2 regions of the Kluyvera intermedia genome follow, and region 1 is predicted to be linked to the other one. Evidence: predicted binding sites of a transcription regulator. Region 1 holds the regulator's gene; the other holds the start of a gene.
What was found. Region 1 encodes PhoB, which activates phosphate uptake and scavenging genes when phosphate is short. Its sites were predicted from a motif close to CTGTCATAAAACTGNCNNAT; they were not measured.
Positions count from the first base shown of each region.

Region 2: uvrB (excinuclease ABC subunit UvrB) is a predicted target of PhoB. The motif match lies at 8,087-8,106, and genes of this name have one in related genera.

Region 1 covers NZ_CP139986.1:3,609,941-3,621,776, forward strand. Annotated here, with positions in the region: gene U0026_RS17570 (antibiotic biosynthesis monooxygenase) at 1-486, opposite strand, end outside; gene U0026_RS17575 (hydrolase) at 545-1,186, opposite strand; gene U0026_RS17580 (LysR family transcriptional regulator) at 1,460-2,362, shown strand; gene malZ (maltodextrin glucosidase) at 2,356-4,170, opposite strand; gene proY (proline-specific permease ProY) at 4,327-5,679, opposite strand; gene brnQ (branched-chain amino acid transporter carrier protein BrnQ) at 5,819-7,138, opposite strand; gene phoR (phosphate regulon sensor histidine kinase PhoR) at 7,550-8,845, opposite strand; gene phoB (phosphate response regulator transcription factor PhoB) at 8,867-9,556, opposite strand; gene sbcD (exonuclease subunit SbcD) at 9,748-10,950, shown strand; gene sbcC (exonuclease subunit SbcC) at 10,947-11,836, shown strand, end outside.
Region 2 covers NZ_CP139986.1:3,223,477-3,235,312, reverse strand. Annotated here, with positions in the region: gene U0026_RS15620 (PTS mannitol transporter subunit IICBA) at 1-1,721, opposite strand, end outside; gene U0026_RS15615 (kinase inhibitor) at 2,177-2,653, opposite strand; gene bioA (adenosylmethionine--8-amino-7-oxononanoate transaminase) at 2,724-4,013, opposite strand; gene bioB (biotin synthase BioB) at 4,098-5,138, shown strand; gene bioF (8-amino-7-oxononanoate synthase) at 5,135-6,289, shown strand; gene bioC (malonyl-ACP O-methyltransferase BioC) at 6,276-7,031, shown strand; gene bioD (dethiobiotin synthase) at 7,024-7,701, shown strand; gene uvrB (excinuclease ABC subunit UvrB) at 8,339-10,363, shown strand; gene pmrB (two-component system sensor histidine kinase PmrB) at 10,656-11,735, opposite strand; gene pmrA (two-component system response regulator PmrA) at 11,739-11,836, opposite strand, start outside.

The DNA of each region.
Region 1 (11,836 bases):
GACCACCAGCGCAACCACACAGGCATCATTGAAAAAATGCAGCAATAGCGTTCCCTTCATCGACGGCAGCAATACACCGGTAATGGCAGGCACCAGATTGGTACTGGGAAAAATCACCAGCAGGGTTATCAGAAATTGTTTCCAGCGCTTGGGCTGACGCACGTTAGCGGCGGGTGGCGTGAACCAGAATGCGGCTTCGGTACGCACTTCGGTATGGTCGCCTTCGGCTAACAGTGGCGTTATGTCATCTACCAGCTTCTGCCGCACGTCAGACTGGGTCCAGGCGTAGAGATGTTCGAGGGTGTCAAAGTGGATGATGATATTCCATGCCGTCTGTCCATCAGCCGGGCGGATAACGTTCGCCCCCAGATGGCCGGGATAATTGGCGGCTACGGGCATAATCTCACTTAGCCAGGCTTCATACTGCGCAACGTGTTCGGGACGGATGGCGTGGGTAATAACCAGCGTGACATGCTTTTGCGTCATGGCGGGGGTTCCTTGCTATCGCTTTATGGCGGGGAGATCCCCCGCCAGCATCATGACGTTAGGCTTTACGTTCTGGTGCGCCGTGCACCATGGTGTAAGCATAATCCACGCCCATACCGTAGGCGCCGCTATGCTCACGAACCAGATTCATCACCGCGTCATAGGTTTCTTTGCGTGACCAGTCGCGTTGATACTCCAGCAGCACCTGCTGCCAGGTCACCGGCACCGCACCTGCTTGCACCATGCGGTCAATGGAGCGCTCATGCGCATCCACGGAGGTGCCGCCGGAGGTGTCAGTCACCACATACACTTCAAAACCCTCTTCCAGCGCCATCAGGGCTGGGAAAGTCAGGCAAACTTCCGTCCACAGTGCGGAGATAATCAGTTTTTTACGCCCGGTCGCTTTGACGGCTTTCACAAAAGCAGCGTCTTCCCAGGAGTTCATTGAAGTACGTTCAATAGGCTTCACATCAGGGTGCACAGCCAATAATTCAGGCCAAATATAACCACTAAAACTTTTTGTTTCGACAGAGGTATAAATTACCGGAACATTAAATATCTTCCCGGCCTTAGCGAGCGCTACGGTATTATTTTTTAAAGTTTGGCGGTCGATATTGGCCACGCCAAAAGACATTTGTGGCTGATGATCAATAAAAATAAGCGTAGAGTTTTGCGGGTCAATCAGTTCCCTAATAGACATAACATACCTTCTCAATCAACAAGTTAAAAGGTTACGGCTTTAAGTCGCCGTCAGCAATTGGATCCTGAATCAGAAAGCTTGTTGAGTATAGCGGGAAATTTCTAACGAGTTATTAAAGAAAACTGACCATCCGGTGACACTAATAATTCAGCCGCGTAATATTCCCCAGCAAACATCAAAAAAATGCGCAGGTTATATCTAATTTATTCACTAGCATTGTGTTTAGGCATTCGGTACAACGTAGGGGATTATTTTTTTGGATATTTTTCTCTTATGCGTATCAATCTGGACGTCCTGCTTATTCTCGATGCCCTCGACAAACACGGCTCCTTTGCCGCCGCTGCCGAATCCCTGTTTAAAACGTCCGCAGCCCTTAGCTATATGATTCAGAAGCTGGAAAACGATCTCGGCATCACCCTGCTTGACCGTTCCGGCCATCGGGCGAAATTTACCGATACCGGGCGCATGATGCTGGAAAAGGGACGTTTACTGCTGGATGCGGCTAAAGATCTGGAAAAGCAGGCGCTACAACTCAGCGCCGGCTGGGAAAAAGAGCTAGCGATTGCGCTTGATGACTCTTTTCCTTTTGCGGCGCTGGTGCCCATCATTAAGGATTTTTATGCGCTGCATAAACAAACGCGGCTTAACTTCTCACATCATACCCTCGCCGGTTCATGGGAGGAGCTCACCCACAACGGTGCTGATATTATTCTCGGCGCCATCAATGAACCGCCTACCTCTGCGGCCTGGTCGTACAAAATGCTGGGCACGATGGATAACGTCTTTGTCGTAGCGCCCGATCATCCGCTGGCCAGCGCGTCGGAAGATTTAACCAACGAGCAGTTATGCCTGCACAGAGCCATTGTCATCAGCGACAGCGCCCGTTTCTGTCATCCTTTAAAATCCAACCTGATGGATGAACAGCCACAAACCCGCGTCGATGATTTTCACAGTAAAGTCACGCTCCTGCGCGCAGGTGTTGGCTGTGGTTTTCTACCGCGCCATATTGCCAGCCCACTGCTGGCAACGGGCGAACTGGTCGAAAAATCGGTAATTTCATTTCGCCAGACCGACGTCGCCTATATGGCATGGCGTAATGGTCACGATGGGCTAGCGCAGCGCTGGTGGCGTGAAACGTTGCTAACCAGCACCGCGATCACCGGTCTTTATCAGTGACTTTTCCATACCGTGGCGGAGATAGCAGGCAAAGTCAGCACTCCCTCCGCCAACTGCCCTGCCCCCTCCATGCGCTGCCATTCCACGTCCAGCAGCGGTGATTCAGGTAGCACCACCTCACAGGCTTCGCGGCGGTTAATCGCCACCATCACCCGCTGTGCGCCTAGTACGCGCAGGAATACCACCACATCACCTTCGGCATACAGCACTTCACAGCCGCCCAGACGTAATGCCGGTGTGGTTTTACGTAGCGCCGCTAGACGCTGATAAAGCGCCAACAGTGCACGGTCCTGCTTTTTCTCATCCCACGGGAATGGCTTGCGGCAGAAGGGATCGTTATCCCCATCCAGCCCCACTTCATCGCCGTAATAGATGCACGGGACGCCAGGCCAGCTGAATAGCCAGACCACCGCCAGCGGCAGACGTGCCGCATCGCGACCCAGCAGTGATTTAAAACGCGCGGTATCGTGGCTGTCGAGTTGATTAAACATCCGCAGCTGCTGCTGATGCGACAGTCCGGCGCGATAATCTTCCATCCATGCAATACAGGTTTGCGCATCGATTTTCTGTGGATCGTAGGAGATATCGGTGTTCGCGAGAAAGCCCCACAGCGGGAAGGTAAAACCACGGTAGTTCATCGCCGCGTCCTCCGCATCCTGCTGCAACCACTGCCTGGCATCGCCAAAGTGTTCGCCGAAGACGAAAGCATCCGCGCGTTCGTCTTTCGCCGCCTGCGTAATCCCCGCCACATGATGGAGATTATTCTTCGCCCCACCCGCTTCACCAAGCATATGCACCACGTCCAGCCGCCAGCCGTCCATATTCCAGGGTGCTTTTAGCCAGTGACGAACGATGCTGTCTTCGCTGCGATAAATTTCATTCACCAACCCCTCAGACTGGAAGTCGAGCTTCGGCAAGCTGGAGTAACCCAGCCAGTCCAGCGCTTTGCCATCATCAGAGAAACTGTAGCGATCGCGCCACGGCGATGCCGGATGATGACAGGCACCGTCGCTACCGCGATGATGGCGGTCAAACCACGCGTGGGTATCACCGCTGTGATTGAATACGCCATCGAGGATCATCCGCATCCCCTCTCGCTGAGTATTGTGGCGTAAACGCAGCAGTGCCTCGTTGCCGCCAAACTGCGGATCAACCTGGCGATAATCTTCGGTGTCGTATTTGTGTACGCTGGGTGCGGTGAAAACCGGGTTCAGGTACAGCGCGGTAATACCCAGTTCCTTCAGGTACGGGAGTTTGGCGCTGATACCGTCAAGATCGCCACCATAGAAGGTTGAGCCGCCCGCCTCTCCGGTTAGCGGTTCATCCCACTCCCGGCGAATAATCTCGTGCCCGGCGGCATGGTGGTGATAGACCTTATCCTGCCCTTCGCCGCGCGTCTGACTACGGGCAAAACGGTCAGGGAAAATTTGATAGAAAATCTGCTCAGTTACCCACTGGGGGCCGTTATCCACGCAGTCATAAGCAAACATTTCCAGCTTGGCGGGCGGGAAAGCACTCATCCCTTTTGGCGAAAACCACTGCTGGCGGTCTGCCCACAACAGCTTAAACGCATAGCGTCGACGCGGTTGCCCTTCCTGCAACGTAATCTCCCCACGCCATTGCACCACGTCAGGCGCCGGTGATTTACCACTGCGGCGCATCGGCAGCGCCATCTCTTCGTTATCCACTTCCGCGCGCAGGGTAACCCGCTGTGGCAGGTCATCGCCGCGCAGCCAAAGGGTTATTATTAATTTGTCCTGCTGCTGTTTTATAAAGGGTGCAACAGGCAGGTGCCAGGCATTTAACATCGTCTATCCCCTATTTTCAAAATGTGCCCACCTTGCCACACGGACATTTCACCCTACTCATCTTTTAGGCTTTTTTGTAGGGAGGAGGACGGGGGCGCAGATTTCAGGCATAAAAAAACCCGGCGTAAACCGGGTTTTCACGAAACAACGCAGCAATTAGCTGCGACGACGCGTTTTAAACATCCAGCCAACCAGCAACAGCAGGATCCACGCAAAGCCCACATACAGGGAGATTCGGGTGTCCGGATGATAACCAATCAGCGCGATAATAAAGACCAGGAACACCAGACCTACGGAAGTGGTTGCTACGCCGCCCGGTACTTTAAACTTCAGCGCCTTCACTTCATCAGCGGACAAACGACGGCGGAATGCTACCTGCGAGAGCAGGATCATAATCCACACCCAAACGGTGGCGAAAGTTGCCAGCGATGCAATCACCAGGAAGACGTTTTCCGGCATGATGTAGTTCAGATACACCGCAAACAGCAGCGCGATCGTCATAACCGTGACCGTCACCCACGGAATACCGCGGCGTGAAGTTTTGGCAAAAAACTTAGGCGCACTACCCTGCTCGGCCATGCCATGCAGCATACGACCGACGCCAAAGACGTCTGCGTTGATTGCTGAGAGCGACGCCGTCAACACCACGAAGTTCAGGATGCTGGCGGCAAAGGTAATCCCCAGATGCTGGAAAGTCAGCACAAACGGGCTACCATCGGTACCCACCTGGTTCCATGGGTAGATGGACATAATGACGAACAGCGTACCAACATAGAACACCAGAATACGCATCGGTACGGAGTTAATAGCACGCGGAATAGACTCTTCAGGGTTCTTCGCTTCACCGGCGGTAATACCGATAATCTCAATACCGCCGTAGGCAAACATCACCATCTGTAGCGACATCACCATACCGATCCAGCCGTTACTGAAGAAGCCGCCGTTGCTCCACAGGTTATGAATCCCCGTAGGCTGCCCGCCGTTGCCAATACCCCAGATGATGATACCGAAACCGGCCAAAATCATGATGATAATGGTGGCCACTTTGAAGAAGGAGAACCAGAACTCCAGCTCGCCAAATACCTTGACGCTCATCAGGTTGACGGCGCAGATAATCAGCACCACGCTGAGTACCCATATCCAGTGCGGTACCGTCGGGAACCAGATGCCCATATAGATACCGAATGCTGTGACATCAGCAATGGCGACGATCAGGATCTCAAAACAGTAAGTCCAGCCGGTGATGTAGCCCGCCAGCGGCCCGAGGTTTTCCTGCGCGTAGCGAGAAAAAGAGCTGGCGGACGGGTTATGCACGGACATTTCGCCCAGCGCTCGCATAATAATATAAGCGGCCACGCCACCGATAATATAGGCCAGCAGCACGCTTGGCCCTGCCATTTTGATTGCGTCGGCGGAACCATAAAATAGCCCCGTACCAATTGCCGACCCGAGGGCCATAAAGCGGATGTGTCGGGCGCTTAGCCCGCGCTTCAGCTTGTTGTTTTCCATCGTTTCCAGTGCCATGTCAGACCCATCATCCCCGCGCTGCCCATAAAAGCCGCGCGAACAACTTAGGCTAAAGTACCCAAAATAAAAAACCACGGAACATCACGTCCCGTGGTTAAACACCGTTAAAGCGCCGTGCAGATTAATGCGCGCTTGATGTTACCTGGCGTCCTGCCATGCGATCCCAGATTACAGCCAGAATCGCCATCACGATTGTTGGCATCAACCATGCCAGACCTTGCTCCGCCATCGGTAAACGGGCAGTCCAACCCGGTAATACGTCAGCGAAAGCAGAGGCTTTGATAGCGTCAAGGATACCAAAAACCAGACTGATAAACATCGGTGGTGCAATCACGCGGCCGGAATTATGCCACCAATTGCGGGTAAAACTGAGTACTACAAGTGCGATACACGGCGGATAGATGGCCGTCAGCACCGGAATAGAGATTTGAATCAGGTGGCTCAGCCCCAGATTCGATACCGCCATCGAGAACAGACCGAGGATAAAGACCAGCGTGCGATAGGAGAACGGCAGGTACTGAGCAAAGAACTCCGCACATGCGCAGGTCAAGCCAACCGCGGTGACCAGACAAGCAATGAAGATCAGCGCCGCCAGCATGAAGCTACCCGCACCACCGAAGGTGTGCTGAACGTAAGCATGCAGAATAGCTGCACCGTTCGCGTTTTGGTCGACCAGCGTCGCGCTATCAGAACCCAGACGGAACAGCGCCAGGTACAGCAGCGTCAGGCCGACACCCGCCATCAGACCAGCCCAAATCGTGTAGCGGGTCAGCAGACGTGCTTCCGTTACGCCACGAGAACGTGCAGCGTTAACGATAACAATACCGAAGACCATCGCGCCCAACGTATCCATGGTCAGATAGCCGTTAACGAAACCGTTTGAGAACGCAGCGGTTTCATAAGCATCCAGCGCATTGCTGATAGGGCCGGCAGGCCAGATCACTGCGGCAACAGAGAGAATAATCAGCGCGAGGATTTTCAACGGTGCCAGGAAGTTACCCACGGTATCCAGCAATTTACCCGGATACAGCGAAACCAGAATCACCAGCGCAAAATAGATAATGCTGTAGATAAACAGCGGCAGTTCGCCGCTACCGGTCAGCGGCGCAATACCGATTTCAAATGAGACAGTCGCGGTACGCGGTGTGGCAAACAGCGGGCCGACAGCGAGATAACACACGGTCGCCAGCAAAACGCCCGCCACTTTACCAATTGGCGTGCTGAGGCTATCGACGCCGCCACCCACTTTCGCCAGAGCTATCACGGTCAGCACCGGGAGACCAACAGCGGTAATCAGAAAGCCAAAGGCCGCGGTCCAAACGTGAGGGCCTGCCTGCAAGCCAACCATAGGAGGAAAAATGATGTTGCCTGCGCCAACAAACAACGCAAAGGTCATAAAGCCCAGAGCGATGATGTCACGCGATTTCAATTGATGGGTCATATGTAACTACAGCCTGTGGATGTGGTGTTGTAAAACGAAAATTTATCGCGCCAGCGCCTGTGGAATGATGCAGAGGAAACCAACGACAAACTTAGCGGGATATGCTCCCTTCGCGATGTAAAGAAGAATAGTTTTTTGATTTACCGCGAATTAACAGTCTATTTGTGACTGCCAGGTGGGCAATTTAAACGCTTATAACGTTTTAAAGCAACACGGGATCGCAAAACCAGATGATTATATTGATAGTGAATTTACAGGCAGACTTTTAAACTGGATTTAAGAAAAACATCCGGCTAATCATGCGAACAAAAAACAACCAGACGTTCGTTAATCAGGCGACGTTTCATTGACTGCAAAGCAAACAGACCAGCCGAGGCTGGTCTGTGGAAAGTTAAGCTGACAAGCGTGGGATCACGCGTCATTTTTGGCAATTAAACGTTCCGGCAGCAGGAAGCTAAAGCATGAACCTTTACCCAACTCACTGGTGATATCCAGCCGACTGTCGTGATGACTCACCGCATGTTTCACAATCGCCAGCCCTAACCCACTGCCGCCGGTTTGCCGCGAACGCGCTTTATCGACACGATAGAAACTCTCGGTCAGCCTCGGCAAATGTTCCGGCGAAATTCCCGGCCCATTATCAGACACGCTAAACAGCGCGCCGTGCGGTGCATGCTGCCAGCGCACGGTAATCAGCGTCCCTTCAGGGGTATGGTTAACGGCGTTATACACCAGATTCGACATCGCGCTGCGCAGTTGATCCTCATTGCCCAGCACTTTTAGCGACTCATCAATGTCGAAATGGAACTGATGCTGATAATGGCTTAGGGTCTGCGCTTCACGCTCCACCACCCGCAGCATCATCGGCACGTCAATTTTCTCATTGAGCGCCAGCACGGGGGATGCCTCAATTTTCGACAACGTCAGCAATTGCCTGACCAGCCCTTCCATTCGCTGAGTTTGCTCACGCATGGTATGCAACGCTTTCTCACGCACCGAGCCTTCCAGCGGCTGCTCCTGCATCATCTCAAGATAGCCTTGCAGCACCGTCAGCGGTGTACGCAACTCATGGCTTACGTTCGCAAAGAAATTACGCCGTGCACCTTCCAGTTGATGCATTTGGGTAACGTCGCGCGCCACCATCAGCAACTGACGGTCGGTGTAGGGCATAATACGAATTTCCAGATGGCGGCCGCTATTGAGCACCAGGTGCAACGGCTTATGGAATTCACGCTTTTTAAGATGTTGGGTAAATTCAGGATAACGCAGCAGGTTTAAGATATTTTGCCCGCTATCGTCGGGCCAGCGAAGACCCAGCAACTGTTGGGCCAGGCCATTACACCAGAAAATCGCGCCTTCTTCAGTGGTCAGCACCACTGCATCGGGTAAAGATTCTGCGCCGCTGCGAAAACGCTTGATCAGATTACCCAGCTCACGGCGACGTTTCTTATTACGCAACTGCATCTGGTTGAGCCCATATAATAAAGGCTCCCAGCTACCGCGCCCCGGCGGAGGGGTCATACTTCTGTCAACCCACAGCCACCAGGACAATCGCAGTAAATTCCAGAAATGCCAGATAAGCAGCCCGGTCACTGCCGCCAGTAAAAACCACGGCAGATAACCGAATACCAGTCCCAGTACCACGGCCGGGAAGCAGCATAACAGCAGCTCCAGGACCAGCCTTTTCCATGACAGCCGTTCCAGCACGAGTCACACTCCAGTCAACAATTAGAAACGGGTGGAAAAACGATAACCCGTGCCGCGAACAGTTTGCACCATGCGGTCATGACCACTGTGTTCCAGCGCCTTGCGCAGGCGACGAATATGCACATCAACAGTCCTGTCTTCAACATAGACGTTAGTTCCCCAAACGTGGTTCAGCAGCTGTTCACGGCTGTAGACACGCTCCGGGTGTGTCATAAAGAAGTGCAGCAGTTTAAATTCAGTTGGCCCCATATCCAATGGGTTTTCACCGGTCATGACCCGGTGAGAGGTTGGGTCAAGGCTCAACCCCTGCATCTCAATCACCTCTTCCACCGCCATCGGTGAAATACGGCGCATAACGGCTTTGATGCGCGCAACTAGCTCTTTGGGTGAGAAGGGTTTGGTGATGTAATCATCAGCACCGGTTTCGAGGCCTCGCACGCGATCTTCTTCTTCGCCGCGAGCGGTCAGCATCACAACGGGAATATCTCGGGTCAGAGCCTCGCGTTTGATATGCTTTATAAATTGCAGCCCAGAACCGCCCGGTAACATCCAGTCAAGCAGAATCAGATCGGGCCAGGGTTCATTGAGTTTGTTGACAGCGCTGTCGTAATCTTCTGCTTCCACCGGCTGAAAACCGTTTTGCTCCAGAACGAAACAAACCATCTCACGGATAGGTGCTTCATCTTCAACGACCAGAATACGTCTTGCCATTATTTGCCCTGTTTTTAGACATCAGTATTATATACGGCGTCATTATGCGTCAGATTTATGACAGTTTTATGATAAACATGACCGTGAGATGATAGCCCTTCACCGTTTATGACACAGCACATAGACACTCATCGACCAACCCGTAGGTGAATGTTTATACTCAACTTTACGTCACTTTCCACGGAACCGCTATGCGCATTATCCACACATCGGACTGGCACCTTGGCCAGAACTTTTACAGCAAAAGCCGCGCCGCAGAACATCAAGCCTTCCTGCAATGGCTGCTTAACACCGCAAAATCGGAGCAGGTTGACGCCATTATTGTCGCCGGTGATATCTTCGATACCGGTTCGCCGCCGAGCTACGCGCGCGAGCTGTATAACCGATTTGTGGTCGATCTCCAGCAAACGGGCTGTCATCTGGTGGTACTGGCGGGTAACCATGATTCCGTCGCCACGCTGAATGAATCCCGGGATATCCTATCGTTCCTTAACACCACGGTGATTGCCAGCGCCGGTCATGCGCCCTTTATCTTAAATCTGCGCGACGGCACGCCTGGCGCAGTATTTTGCCCGGTTCCGTTCTTGCGTCCGCGCGACATTATCACCAGCCAGGCGGGACTTTCCGGTCAGGAAAAACAACGCCAGGTGCTGGAAAGCATCACTGATTATTATCAGCAGCAGTATCAGCAAGCCTGCGAACTGCGTGATGACCGCACGCTGCCGATTATTGCCAGCGGCCATCTGACAACCGTCGGCGCCAGCAAAAGCGATGCGGTACGCGACATTTATATTGGCACACTGGATGCTTTTCCGGCACAAAACTTCCCACCTGCCGACTATATTGCGCTGGGACATATTCACCGGGCGCAGAAAATTGGTGGCAGCGAGCATATTCGCTACAGCGGCTCGCCTATCTCCCTGAGTTTTGATGAAACCGGCAAAAGCAAAAGCGTTAACCTTGTGAACTTCAGCGACGGCAAACTGGCTGAGGTCACGCCGCTCACCGTCCCGGTTACCCAACCGCTGGCGGTAATCAAAGGTGATTTTGACAGTATCAGCGCCCAGTTAGCCGAATGGCGTGATGCCGAAGCCGAACCGGCAACATGGATTGATATTGAAATCACCAGCGACGAATACCTTCACGATATTCAGCGCAAAATCCAGACCATCACCGATGACCTGCCGGTAGAGGTGCTTCTGGTGCGTCGCAGCCGCGAACAGCGGCAGCGTATTCTGGCAAACCAGGAGCGTGAAACCCTGAGCGAACTGAGCGTCGAAGAAGTTTTCCACCGCCGACTGGCGCTGGAAACACTGGAGGAACCGCAACAACAGCGGTTGCAAACGCTGTTCAATGAAACGCTCCACGGTCTTGGCGAGGAGGAACAGCTATGAAAATTCTCAGCCTGCGCCTGAAAAACCTCAACTCACTCAAAGGTGAGTGGAAAATCGATTTCACCCAAGAGCCGTTCGTCAGCAATGGTCTGTTTGCCATCACCGGCCCAACAGGTGCCGGGAAAACCACACTGCTCGACGCCATCTGTCTGGCGCTCTACCACGAGACGCCGCGCCTCAACACGGTTTCGCAATCACAAAACGATCTGATGACCCGCGACACCGCCGAATGTCTGGCAGAGGTTGAGTTCGAAGTTCAGGGCGTTGCCTACCGCGCTTTCTGGAGCCAAAACCGCGCACGCAACCAGCCGGACGGCAATCTGCAAGCGCCGCGCGTTGAGCTGGCGCGTTGTGCCGATGGGCAAATTCTGGCCGATAAAGTCAAAGATAAGCTAGAGATGACCGCCTCTTTGAGCGGGCTGGATTATGGCCGCTTTACCCGCTCAATGTTGCTGTCACAAGGCCAGTTCGCCGCCTTCCTCAATGCCAAACCGAAAGAGCGCGCCGAACTGCTTGAAGAGCTCACCGGTACCGAAATTTACGGACAAATTTCCGCACAAGTCTTTGAAAAACATAAACAGGCGCGCGGGGAGTTAGACAAGCTTCAGGCGCAGGCCAGCGGCGTGGTGCTGTTAAGCGAAGAGCAGCAACAGACGCTACAACAGAGTTTGCAGGCGCTTACTTGCGAAGAAAAACAGTGGCAGCAGCAGCAGATTGTCGCGACACAACATCAACAGTGGCTGGCGCGCCAGGCTGAGTTGACCCAGGATGCGCAAAAAAATCAGCAGGCGCTGACTGAAACTCAGCACGCCCTTGAGGCGGCACAGCCTCAGCTAGCCGTTCTACAGCGCGCACAGCCCGCTGAGGCACTGCGTCCACGCTGGAC
Region 2 (11,836 bases), 390 kb from region 1:
CCGTGTGGGACGGCGATAGACTCTCCCAGGTAGGTGGTGGTTAATGCTTCCCGCGCCAGCATGGCATCAATGTAGTCCGGCTCAACGTAGCCGCCAGCGACCAGCATTTCACCGGCAAAGCGAATGGCCTGCGCTTTATTGTCGGCGGTTAAGTTGAGGAAGATGTTGTCAGCGCTCAGTTTGAACAGATTCTCATCGCGCTCACTGGCATCAAATGCCTCGTCATTGGCGGCGATGATTGTTTGGTTAATCAGTCGATTATCGTTCGCTGCAGGAGGCAGTTTTGCCACCATCAGGCGAGTGGTTAAATCGGTGTACAGCCCGCTATCCAGGAAGTTGCTCAGCGAAATATGCATGGCGTGCGGTGCATGGCGCATGGCGCGTTCGGTTAAATCCTGATGGGTTATCACCAGATCGACATCTTCAGGCAGGCTGTTGATCGCGCAGTTGGTGACTGAAATATGGGTCAGACCTGCATCTTTCACCTTTTTGCGCAGCACGCCTGCACCGAGGGCGCTCGATCCCATACCCGCATCACAGGCCACAATGATCTTACGCACATGCTGCAAATCTTTAGACAAATCAAGAGCCGGTGCCGGCTGCGGCTGCTCACCAGTTGGTTTGCCGCCGGATTTAGACTGCTGCTTCAAGGCCTGCATGCGGCGAGTGGCTTCAGACAGACCGTTACTCTCTTCATCACCCACACGAACGCGTTTAAGCAACATGGAAGCGGTGAGGAAGGAAACCAGCGTTGAGGCCAAAATAGACAGCGCTACGCCAATCAATGAGGCTTTTGGCGTCATCAACAACACCGCAAAGATGGAGCCCGGCGAAGCAGGGGAGACCAGACCTGCGTTGAATAAAGTCAGCGTGAACACGCCGGTCATGCCGCCCAGAATCACCGCCAGAATTAAGCGAGGGTTCATCAGCACGTACGGGAAGTAGATTTCGTGAATTCCGCCGAAGAAGTGAATAATGGCCGCACCGCCCGCAGACTGCTTCGCGCTGCCCTTGCCAACAAACATATACGCTAACAGGACGCCCAGACCCGGGCCCGGGTTGGCTTCAATCAGGAAGAAGATAGACTTGCCGGTTTCCGTCGCCTGCTGGATACCTAATGGTGAGAAGATACCGTGGTTAATCGCATTATTGAGGAACAGAATTTTTGCCGGTTCAACAAACACCGAGGTCAGCGGCAGCAGGTTATTTTGCACCATCACGTTAACGCCCGATGCCAGCACTTTCGACAGTACTTCAACCATTGGGCCAATCGCCATAAAGGCGAGCATCGCCAGCAGCATACCGATAATACCGGCAGAGAAGTTGTTCACCAGCATCTCGAAGCCGCTTTTGATTTTACCGTCAACCCAGCGGTCGAAGCGCTTAATCGCCCAGCCGCCGAGCGGGCCGGCAATCATCGCGCCCATAAACATCGGCATATCTGCGCCGACGATAACGCCCATGGTGGTGATAGCACCGACCACGCCGCCGCGCTCGCCGCCGATAAGACGACCACCGGTATAGCCGATTAACAGCGGCAGCAAATAGGTGATCATTGGGCCAACCAGCTTGGCTAACGTTTCATTAGGCAGCCAGCCTGTTGGAATAAATAATGCGGTAATCAAACCCCAGGCAATGAATGCGCCAATATTGGGCATCACCATATTGCTGAGAAAACGGCCAAAATTCTGTACCTTGACCTTGATATCTGGTGATAACATAAAACACCCCTCGTGGTGCGCGTAAAGACGTTACGCGTCGTCATAGTTGTGGTGGTTTCGCCAAAAACCATCCAGTCGTTCTGTATGCAAAATCGACTCTATCACGCCGTTTTCATCTCGCGTACTCGAGGGGGATTTGTGATTAAGATCACTATTCGCCCCCCTGTCAAAGCTTGTTTTGAGTGACCTTGATCACATAAAGGCTTGTAACTCGCCTACAAAGTTAAAAAATCGCCGCTGTTGACGGATTTTTTGTGATTAATATCACCTTTATTTTTTGCGTCTTTGTATTTGAATTGTGATCGTATTCACAAGATGTTTTTCTCCTCGTCGTACTTCTCATCGTTTTCCCCATTCCTGGCACTGTTTACGTCATAAAATTACAACTCGCTGCACGACAGATGTAAAAAAGCCCCGCAAAGTTTCCCTTGCAGGGCTTAAAGATGTGAATGTGATTAGCTAAAAAGCGCGGTAATCGTTGCACTCGCCAGACTGTGGAAGTGAACGTTGAACCCGACCATCGCTCCGCTGGCACCTTCGTCAACGTCGATTTTATCGACATCCAGTGCATGCACCGTAAAGATATAGCGGTGAGTTTCGCCTTTTGGCGGAGCCGCGCCACCGTAACCGGCTTTACCGAAATCGGTGCGGGTTTGCAGTGCACCAGCAGGTAAATTCACCATTCCCGAGCCGCTACCAGTGGGCAGTTCGCGAGTATCAGCGGGAAGATTGGCGACAATCCAGTGCCACCAGCCGGAACCGGTTGGCGCATCCGGATCGTAGCAGGTCACCACAAAGCTTTTGGTTCCGGCAGGCACGTCGTCCCATGCCAGATGGGGAGAAATATTATCGCCCTCATAACCCATCCCGTTGAATACCTGCTGCTGTGGAAGTTTTTCGCCGTCACGCAGGTCATGGCTGACTAATTTCATCGACTGCCTCCTTTGTTAATCTACTGATTAACAAAGGAGTGTAGCGTTAATCATCCTATATGGCTGCTGCTTATTGGATAAAAAATGTTTCCTGTTCGACAGCTAAACAAACGGCGCGGGTCAAACGGGTGAGTTGCGCTTTGCTGATGAGATAAGGCGGCATCAGGTAAATCAGGCGACCAAATGGACGCACCCATACGCCTTGTTCGACGAAGAAACGCTGTAACAGAGCCATGTTCACCGGGTAACGCGTCTCGACAACGCCAATCGCGCCCAGCACACGGACGTCGGCAACCAGTGGCGAATCACCGATAGGTGCCAGCTCGCGTTTGAGCTGATGTTCAATGGCGGCGACCTGGGTTTGCCACTCGCCGGTTTCCAGAATGGCGAGGCTTTCGGTGGCGACGGCGCAGGCCAGCGGATTGCCCATAAACGTCGGCCCGTGCATAAAGCAGCCTGCTTCGCCGTTGCTGATCGTTTCCGCCACCTCACGGGTGGTGATGGTCGCTGAGAGCGTCATGGTGCCGCCGGTCAGGGCTTTACCTAAACACAGAATATCGGCGCTGATCCCCGCGTGCTCGCAGGCGAACAGCTTCCCGGTACGACCAAAGCCGGTGGCGATTTCATCGGCAATCAACAGAATGCCTTCACGGTCACACATCTTACGGATGCGTTTTAACCACTCTGGATGGTACATGCGCATTCCGCCTGCACCCTGCACGATAGGTTCAAGGATCACCGCGGCAATTTCCCCGCGATGCGCCGCCATCAGCCGCGCAAACGTCACCATGTCGTACTCTTCAAACTCGCCATCAAAGCGGCTGTGCGGGGCCGGCGCAAACAGGTTCTCAGGCAAATAGCCTTTCCACAGGCTGTGCATCGAGTTGTCTGGATCGCAAACCGACATCGCGCCGAAGGTATCGCCGTGGTAGCCGTTGCGGAAGGTCAGGAAACGCTGACGCGACTCGCCTTTGGCCTGCCAGTACTGCAACGCCATCTTCATTGCCACTTCTACCGCCACGGAACCCGAGTCGGCGAGGAACACACACTCCAGCGGCTCAGGCGTCATCGCCACCAGTTTACGGCACAGGGCCACGGCGGAAGGATGGGTAATACCGCCAAACATCACGTGCGACATCTGGTCAATTTGCGCTTTCATGGCCGCATTCAGACGCGGGTGATTGTAGCCGTGAATCGTCGCCCACCATGATGACATGCCATCAACCAGCCGGTCGCCATTGGCAAGTTGGAGTTCGCAACCCTCGGCGGAGACCACCGGATACACCGGTAGCGGAGCGGTCATGGAAGTGTAGGGGTGCCATATGTGGCGCTGATCGAAGGCGAGATCGTCCGTTGTCATAATCGACTTGTAAACCATTTTGAAAAGTTTTAGGTTTACGAGTATAAACCGATCCGAAAATTAACAAAACCCCCGGAGAAGCCAATGGCTCACCCTTTACGCTGGACAATGTCGCAAGTTACCGCTCTTTTCGAAAAACCGCTGCTGGACTTACTGTTTGAAGCGCAGCAGGTTCACCGTCAACATTTCGACCCACAGCAAGTGCAAGTGAGCACGCTGCTGTCGATTAAAACCGGCGCCTGCCCGGAAGACTGCAAATACTGCCCGCAAAGCTCGCGCTACAAAACCGGTCTGGAAAGCGAACGCCTGATGGAAGTGGAGCAGGTGCTGGACTCTGCGCGAAAGGCTAAGCTTGCGGGTTCAACCCGATTCTGTATGGGTGCGGCGTGGAAAAACCCGCACGAACGCGATATGCCCTATCTTGAGCAGATGGTACAGGGCGTGAAGGAAATGGGGCTGGAAGCCTGTATGACGCTGGGCACGCTGTCTGACACCCAGGCGGAACGTCTGGCTTCAGCGGGGCTGGATTACTACAACCACAACCTCGATACCTCGCCGGAATTCTACGGCAATATCATCACCACCCGCAGCTATCAGGAGCGTCTGGATACGCTGGGCAAAGTGCGTGATGCCGGGATCAAAGTCTGCTCTGGCGGTATTGTCGGGCTGGGTGAAACCGTCACTGACCGCGCCGGTCTGCTGTTGCAATTAGCTAACCTGCCAACGCCGCCGGAAAGCGTGCCGATCAACATGCTGGTGAAGGTGAAAGGCACGCCGCTTGCAGATAACGACGATGTCGATGCCTTTGATTTTATTCGTACTATTGCGGTAGCGCGCATCATGATGCCGACCTCGCACGTGCGTCTCTCCGCCGGTCGCGAACAGATGAACGAACAGACTCAGGCGATGTGCTTTATGGCCGGAGCCAACTCGGTATTCTACGGCTGCAAACTGCTGACCACCCCGAACCCGGAAGAGGACAAAGACCTGCAACTGTTCCGTAAGCTGGGGCTTAACCCACAGCAGACGATGGTGAGCGTCGGTGACAACGAACAGCAGCAGCGTCTGGAGCAGGTACTGAAGACGCCAGATACCGAGGAATATTACAACGCGGCGGCGGTATGAGTTGGCAAAGCCGAATTGAGCATGCTGTAGCAGAGCGTCGTGAGGCACAGGCGTTTCGCCAGCGTCAGCCACTGGCGCAGGGCGCGGGACGTTGGCTGGTACGCGGTGACCGCCGCTACCGTAACTTTTCCAGCAACGACTATCTGGGGCTGAGTCAGCATCCGCAGGTGGTGCGCGCCTGGCAGCAGGGGGCTGATTTGTACGGCGTGGGATCGGGCGGTTCGGGTCACGTCACCGGCTACCACCAGGCGCATCAACACCTGGAAGAACAGCTTTCCGACTGGCTGGGTTATGACCGCGCACTGCTGTTTATCTCCGGTTTTGCCGCCAACCAGGCGGTGATTGCCGCGCTGGCGGGGCGAGAGGACCGGATTGTTGCCGATCGTCTGAGCCATGCGTCGCTACTGGAAGCCGCAGCGCAGAGCCCGGCCCAGCTCCGTCGTTTTCAGCACAACGACAGCCAACATCTTGCCCGTCTGCTTGCCGCGCCCGTTGCTGGCCAGCAACTGGTGGTGACGGAAGGGGTGTTTAGCATGGACGGCGACCGCGCACCGTTGGCTGATATCGCTCGTGCCACACGGGAAGCCAATGGCTGGTTGATGGTTGACGATGCCCACGGTATTGGCGTTGACGGCGAAAATGGGCGCGGTAGCTGTCAGCAGCAGGGCGTTCATCCTGAACTGCTGATTGTCACCTTTGGCAAAGCCTTTGGCCTGAGCGGTGCGGCGGTACTGTGCAGCCACGATGTTGCCGACTACTTCCTGCAATTCGCCCGTCATCTGATTTACAGCACCGCCATGCCGCCCGCCCAGGCGCTGGCATTACAGGCGGCGCTCGCGGTTATTCAGAGCGATGACGGACAGCAACGACGTGAAACGCTGGCACAGCATGTGGCGGATTTTCGCCACGGCGCTGGTGGTCTGGCATATCCCCTGACCGACTCGCAGAGCGCTATCCAGCCGCTGATTGTGGGGGATAATCAGCACACCCTACAACTGGCGGAACAGCTACGCGAACAGGGTTGCTGGGTGACGGCCATCCGCCCGCCGACCGTTCCCGCAGGTACCGCGCGTCTGCGTCTGACGCTAACCGCGGCGCACAAATCAGAGGATATTGCCCATCTGCTGGAGGTGTTACATGGCGAGCGTTGATAAACAGGCCGTCGCCGCCGCATTTGGTCGCGCGGCGGCCCACTATCATCAGCATGATGAGCTGCAACGCTTGAGTGCGGCGCATCTTCTGACGCAACTTCCATCCCAGGCGTTTGCCCGGGTGCTGGATGCGGGATGTGGGCCGGGCAGCTACAGCCGTTACTGGCGTGATAAGGGAAGCCACGTCACGGCGCTGGATCTCTCCGATGAGATGCTGCAACACGCGCGTGCGCAACAATCAGCAGACCGCTATTTGCAGGCAGATATTGAAGATATCCCCCCACTGGAAAACGGTTTTGAACTGGTGTGGAGCAATCTGGCCGTGCAGTGGTGTAGCGATATCCGCGTGGCCCTCGACAGTCTGTATCGGCAGCTTAGCCCCGGCGGAGTATTGGCGTTTACGACCCTCACCGCCGGGTCGTTACCGGAACTGAACCAGGCCTGGCAGGCAATTGACAATCACAGTCACGCCAACCGTTTTCTGGCGGAAAAAACGCTGCGTGACGCCGTAGGGCATTATCGTCACCACGCTACGGTCACAACGCACACATTGGACTTCCCCGATGCCTTAAGCGCGATGCGCTCGTTGAAGGGAATAGGGGCGACGCACCTTCACCAGGGGCGCAGTAACCAGACGCTGACGCGCGGAAGACTGCAACAATTGCAGCTGGCATGGCCGTCGCAGGGGGGCGAATGTCCTTTGACTTACCATCTTTTTACAGGAGTGATCGTTCGTGATTGAACGCTACTATGTTACCGGAACCGATACGGAAGTGGGTAAAACCGTCGCCAGTACCGCATTGTTGCAGGCCGCGCGTTTACAGGGACGACGTACCGCAGGCTACAAGCCGGTGGCGTCCGGCAGTGAAATGACAACCGACGGGTTGCGCAACAGCGACGCCCTGGCGCTGCAACATAACAGCGTTGTGCCCTTAAGCTACGACGCGGTGAATCCTTATACCTTCGCTGAACCTACCTCACCGCATATCGTCAGCGCTGATGAGCAACGTCCGATTGAGGCCAGCGTCTTGTCGTCGGGACTACGTGCACTGGAGGCGCAGGCTGACTGGGTGTTGGTGGAAGGGGCTGGCGGCTGGTTTACGCCACTCTCACCGACGCTGACGCTAGCAGACTGGGTAAAGATGGAACAACTGCCGGTCATTCTGGTGGTCGGCGTGAAACTTGGTTGTATCAACCATGCGGTGTTGACGGCTCAGGCAGTGCAGCAAGCGGGTTTAAAACTGGCGGGCTGGATTGCGAACGATGTCACCCCGCCGGGCCGTCGGCATGCGGAGTACCTCAGTACGCTGCAACGGATGATCCCGGCTCCGATGATGGGTGAAATCCCATGGTTAGGCGATGATATTACTAACCAACCGCTCGGCCAGTATCTCGATCTCCGCGTCCTGTAAATCCCCCTTTGACCCGTTGAGTATTCTCAGCGGGTTATCTTCATTCGTAAGTGATACTCCGCAAAAAACGTAAGGGAATCATGTCTGTTGTACCTAAAAATAGAGGTGACATTTCGCTGATACACATCAATATCGAGAGTAAAATATTTTTTTGCATCAGCATTGACACGATGTTGCGCAAATCGCCGGGTGGCGGGGGATACGGGCTAGAGGTAGTTATCCACTATTCCTGTGGATAACCCTGTGTATTAGGGTTAGAAAACTCGCGGTGAACGAGAGAGCATGCGGCTTTCGCCCGAATTGGTGTGAAACGCGTCTTTTGTGAGTTTTACTTTATTATCAATAAGATAAATAAAAGCAATGGTGTCATAAAAAGTGCCGGTGGTTGCCATAAAACTTTCATGACCTATATTGACAAATGTTAAAAGAGAAAATGTTCTGGGGATAACCTGATCCGGCTGGTGTTTTATCTGGTCAGCGGATAAATTTCATCCATTCTTGCGGGTCATCATCCCAATTATGCAAAATACGATAATGTATCACTGGTTTTATATCCAGTATTTTTTATTGGCAATTGTGCAAGCGGCGAGTAGAATTAATCTCCAGCCCGGCCATCAGTTATCAGGTAGCGTTGCCCATGAGTAAACCCTTTAAGTTGCATTCCCCGTTTAGTCCTTCCGGCGATCAGCCGGTGGCCATTTCACGTCTGAAAGAGGGGCTAGAAGACGGTCTGGCGCACCAGACGCTGCTCGGCGTGACCGGTTCAGGGAAGACCTTTACCGTGGCTAACGTCATTGCAGACCTCCAGCGTCCAACCATGGTACTGGCACCGAATAAAACCCTGGCGGCGCAGTTGTACGGTGAAATGAAAGCGTTCTTCCCGGAAAACGCGGTGGAGTACTTTGTCTCCTACTACGATTACTACCAGCCGGAAGCCTACGTTCCCAGCTCCGATACCTTTATCGAAAAAGATTCCGCGGTGAATGAACACATCGACCAGATGCGTTTGTCCGCCACCAAGGCGCTGCTCGAGCGTCGCGATGTTATCGTGGTGGCTTCGGTATCGGCCATCTACGGTCTGGGCGATCCCGACCTGTATCTGAAAATGATGCTGCATCTGACGGTGGGCACCATTATCGATCAGCGTTCCATTCTGCGTCGACTGGCGGATTTGCAGTACACCCGCAACGATCAGGCGTTCCAGCGCGGTACTTTCCGCGTGCGCGGCGAGGTTATCGATATCTTCCCGGCTGAATCGGACGATCTTGCGCTACGCGTCGAGTTGTTTGATGAAGAGGTTGAGCGACTGTCGCTGTTCGACCCGCTGACCGGGCACGTGGAGTCAACGCTCCAGCGTTATACGGTTTACCCGAAAAGCCACTACGTAACCCCACGCGAGCGTATCGTGCAGGCGATGGAAGAAATCAAAGTCGAACTGGCTGACCGACGTCAGGTGTTGTTGGCAAACAACAAGCTGCTGGAAGAGCAACGCATCAGCCAGCGAACTCAGTTTGACCTCGAAATGATGAATGAGTTGGGCTATTGCTCAGGCATTGAAAACTACTCTCGCTATCTCTCCGGGCGCGGGCCGGGCGAGCCACCTCCGACGCTGTTTGACTACCTGCCGGCTGACGGTCTGCTGGTGGTAGATGAATCCCACGTCACCATCCCGCAAATTGGCGGCATGTACCGAGGCGACCGGGCGCGTAAAGAGACGCTGGTCGAGTATGGTTTCCGCCTGCCGTCTGCGCTCGATAACCGTCCATTAAAGTTTGAAGAGTTTGAAGCGCTGGCACCGCAAACCATCTATGTTTCCGCGACGCCGGGCAACTATGAGCTGGAGAAATCCGGTGGCGACGTCATTGATCAGGTGGTGCGCCCAACCGGGCTGCTTGACCCGATTATTGAAGTACGTCCGGTGGGCACGCAGGTTGACGATCTGTTATCAGAAATCCGTAAACGTGCGGTGATTAACGAACGTGTGCTGGTCACCACGCTCACCAAACGTATGGCGGAAGATCTGACGGATTATCTCGAAGAACATGGAGAGCGGGTGCGTTATCTGCACTCTGATATCGACACCGTCGAGCGTATGGAGATCATCCGCGATCTGCGCTTGGGGGAATTCGACGTGCTGGTGGGTATCAACTTGCTGCGAGAAGGGCTGGATATGCCGGAAGTTTCGCTGGTGGCAATCCTTGACGCTGACAAAGAAGGTTTCCTGCGTTCCGAACGTTCGTTGATTCAGACCATTGGTCGTGCAGCGCGTAATATTAACGGTAAGGCAATTCTCTACGGCGATAAAATCACCGCGTCGATGGCGAAAGCTATTAGTGAGACCGAACGTCGTCGTGAGAAACAGCATCAGTACAACGTCGAACACGGCATCGTGCCGCAGGGTCTTGTCAAAGACGTGGTTGATATTCTGTCGATGGGTGAGGGGCTGGCGAAGACCAAAGCCAAAGGCCGCGGTAAGTCACGAGGCGCATCGTCGGTTGTTGAGGCAGATGCACCGGTGCTGACGCCGAAAGCGCTGCAGCAGCAAATCCAGGCCGTGGAAGCGCAAATGATGAAACATGCGCAGAACCTCGAGTTCGAAGAAGCAGCAGAAGCCCGCGACCGCCTGCACAAGCTACGCGAATTGTTTATCGCCACATCCTGATAGTCGGCCGGTACCAACCCCGGCGTCACTTCGTTCAGCCGGGCTACGTCATTTGTAGCCCGGGCAAGGCGCAAGCCGCCCCCGGGAAGGCTCGGTGCCAAATATGGGCAACATCACGCTCGCGGACGCAAACCTTAATGTTCACTTAATAAATCCCGCTCATACTATCCGTAAAATCAATAAGGATAGCGCCATGTTTCCTCTGAATTCCCAGCAGCTGTTTACCGTGATGATCTCCGTTGCCATTGTCGCCGGTTTTGCCTGTCAGTGGATAATGACCTTCTGACTCGCGTTAATTCTTCGGTGGCTGAAACTCTACCCATGCTCGCGTTCCGTTGCCGGTCTCGCGGTTTTGCAAGAAGAATGCCGCTTCATGAAGCTGGGCGATGCGCGTAACGATGCTGAGTCCAAGACCAATTCCGCCATAACGGCTGTCCATTCGCACAAATGCCTGACTTAACTCCCCGACTTTCGACTCATCAATCCCCGGCCCCTCATCCTCAACCACTAACGTCGGACGTGTTGTGGAGACCAGCGACAGGGTAATCGTTGACGCTTCCGGACTATATCGATGCGCATTCTCCAGTAAATTACGCACCAGCAACCTCAATAAGGTCGCGTCACCGGAAACGGTCACTGACGATGGGGGATGGTCAATAACCAGCTTTTGTGCCCGAGCCGCCAGCATGGTTTCCAGCTCACTGTGTATCGGCTCAATCACATCACTTAGCAGATCCACCCGCTGGTAACTGCCTGCCGAAAAGGATTGGCCCACCCGCGCTAAAAGCAGCAGTTGCGCCACGCTCTCAGTCATCTGATCCAAACGCTGTACCAGCGGCGCAAGATTCAGGTTCTGCGTCTTTTCCAGCAGTTCCAGATGCAGTTTTAACCCTGCAAGCGGCGTTCGCAGTTCATGGGCAACATCGGCGGTAAACAAGCGCTCGCGATCAAGCGTCTGCGTCAGATTTTGCACCAGTTGATTGATGGCGTTGGTCACCGCCTCCACCTCAACCGTGGTCTGCTGCAGATAGATTGGCTGCAAATTTCCCGGGGTTCGCGCATCAAGTTCTTTTTGCAGATTGGCCAGCGGGCGGGTAATACGTTTGACCGCCTGTAAACACAAGTACAATGCGAGGCTGATAATCACAAGGCTCGGCAATAGCAGGCTGGCAATCGCCTCGCGCACTTCGTGGCGAATATGCTTTGCATTATTGTGATTGTTAATCAGCATCGCCACTTCCAGCTCAATCTGCTCTTTGCTCTCATGCCACAGCCAGAACACGCTGATTAGCTGGAAGACCACCAGAATTACCCCAATGGCGAGCAGCAGTTGATGGCGCATCGGCCATTTGCGAACGGAAAAAAATGCCATTCCTTATTCTGCCTTACTGGAGTTAACCAACTGATAGCCAAAGCCGCGTACCGTACGGATACGGGCTTTCCCCACCTTATCGCGCAGGTTGTGAATATGCA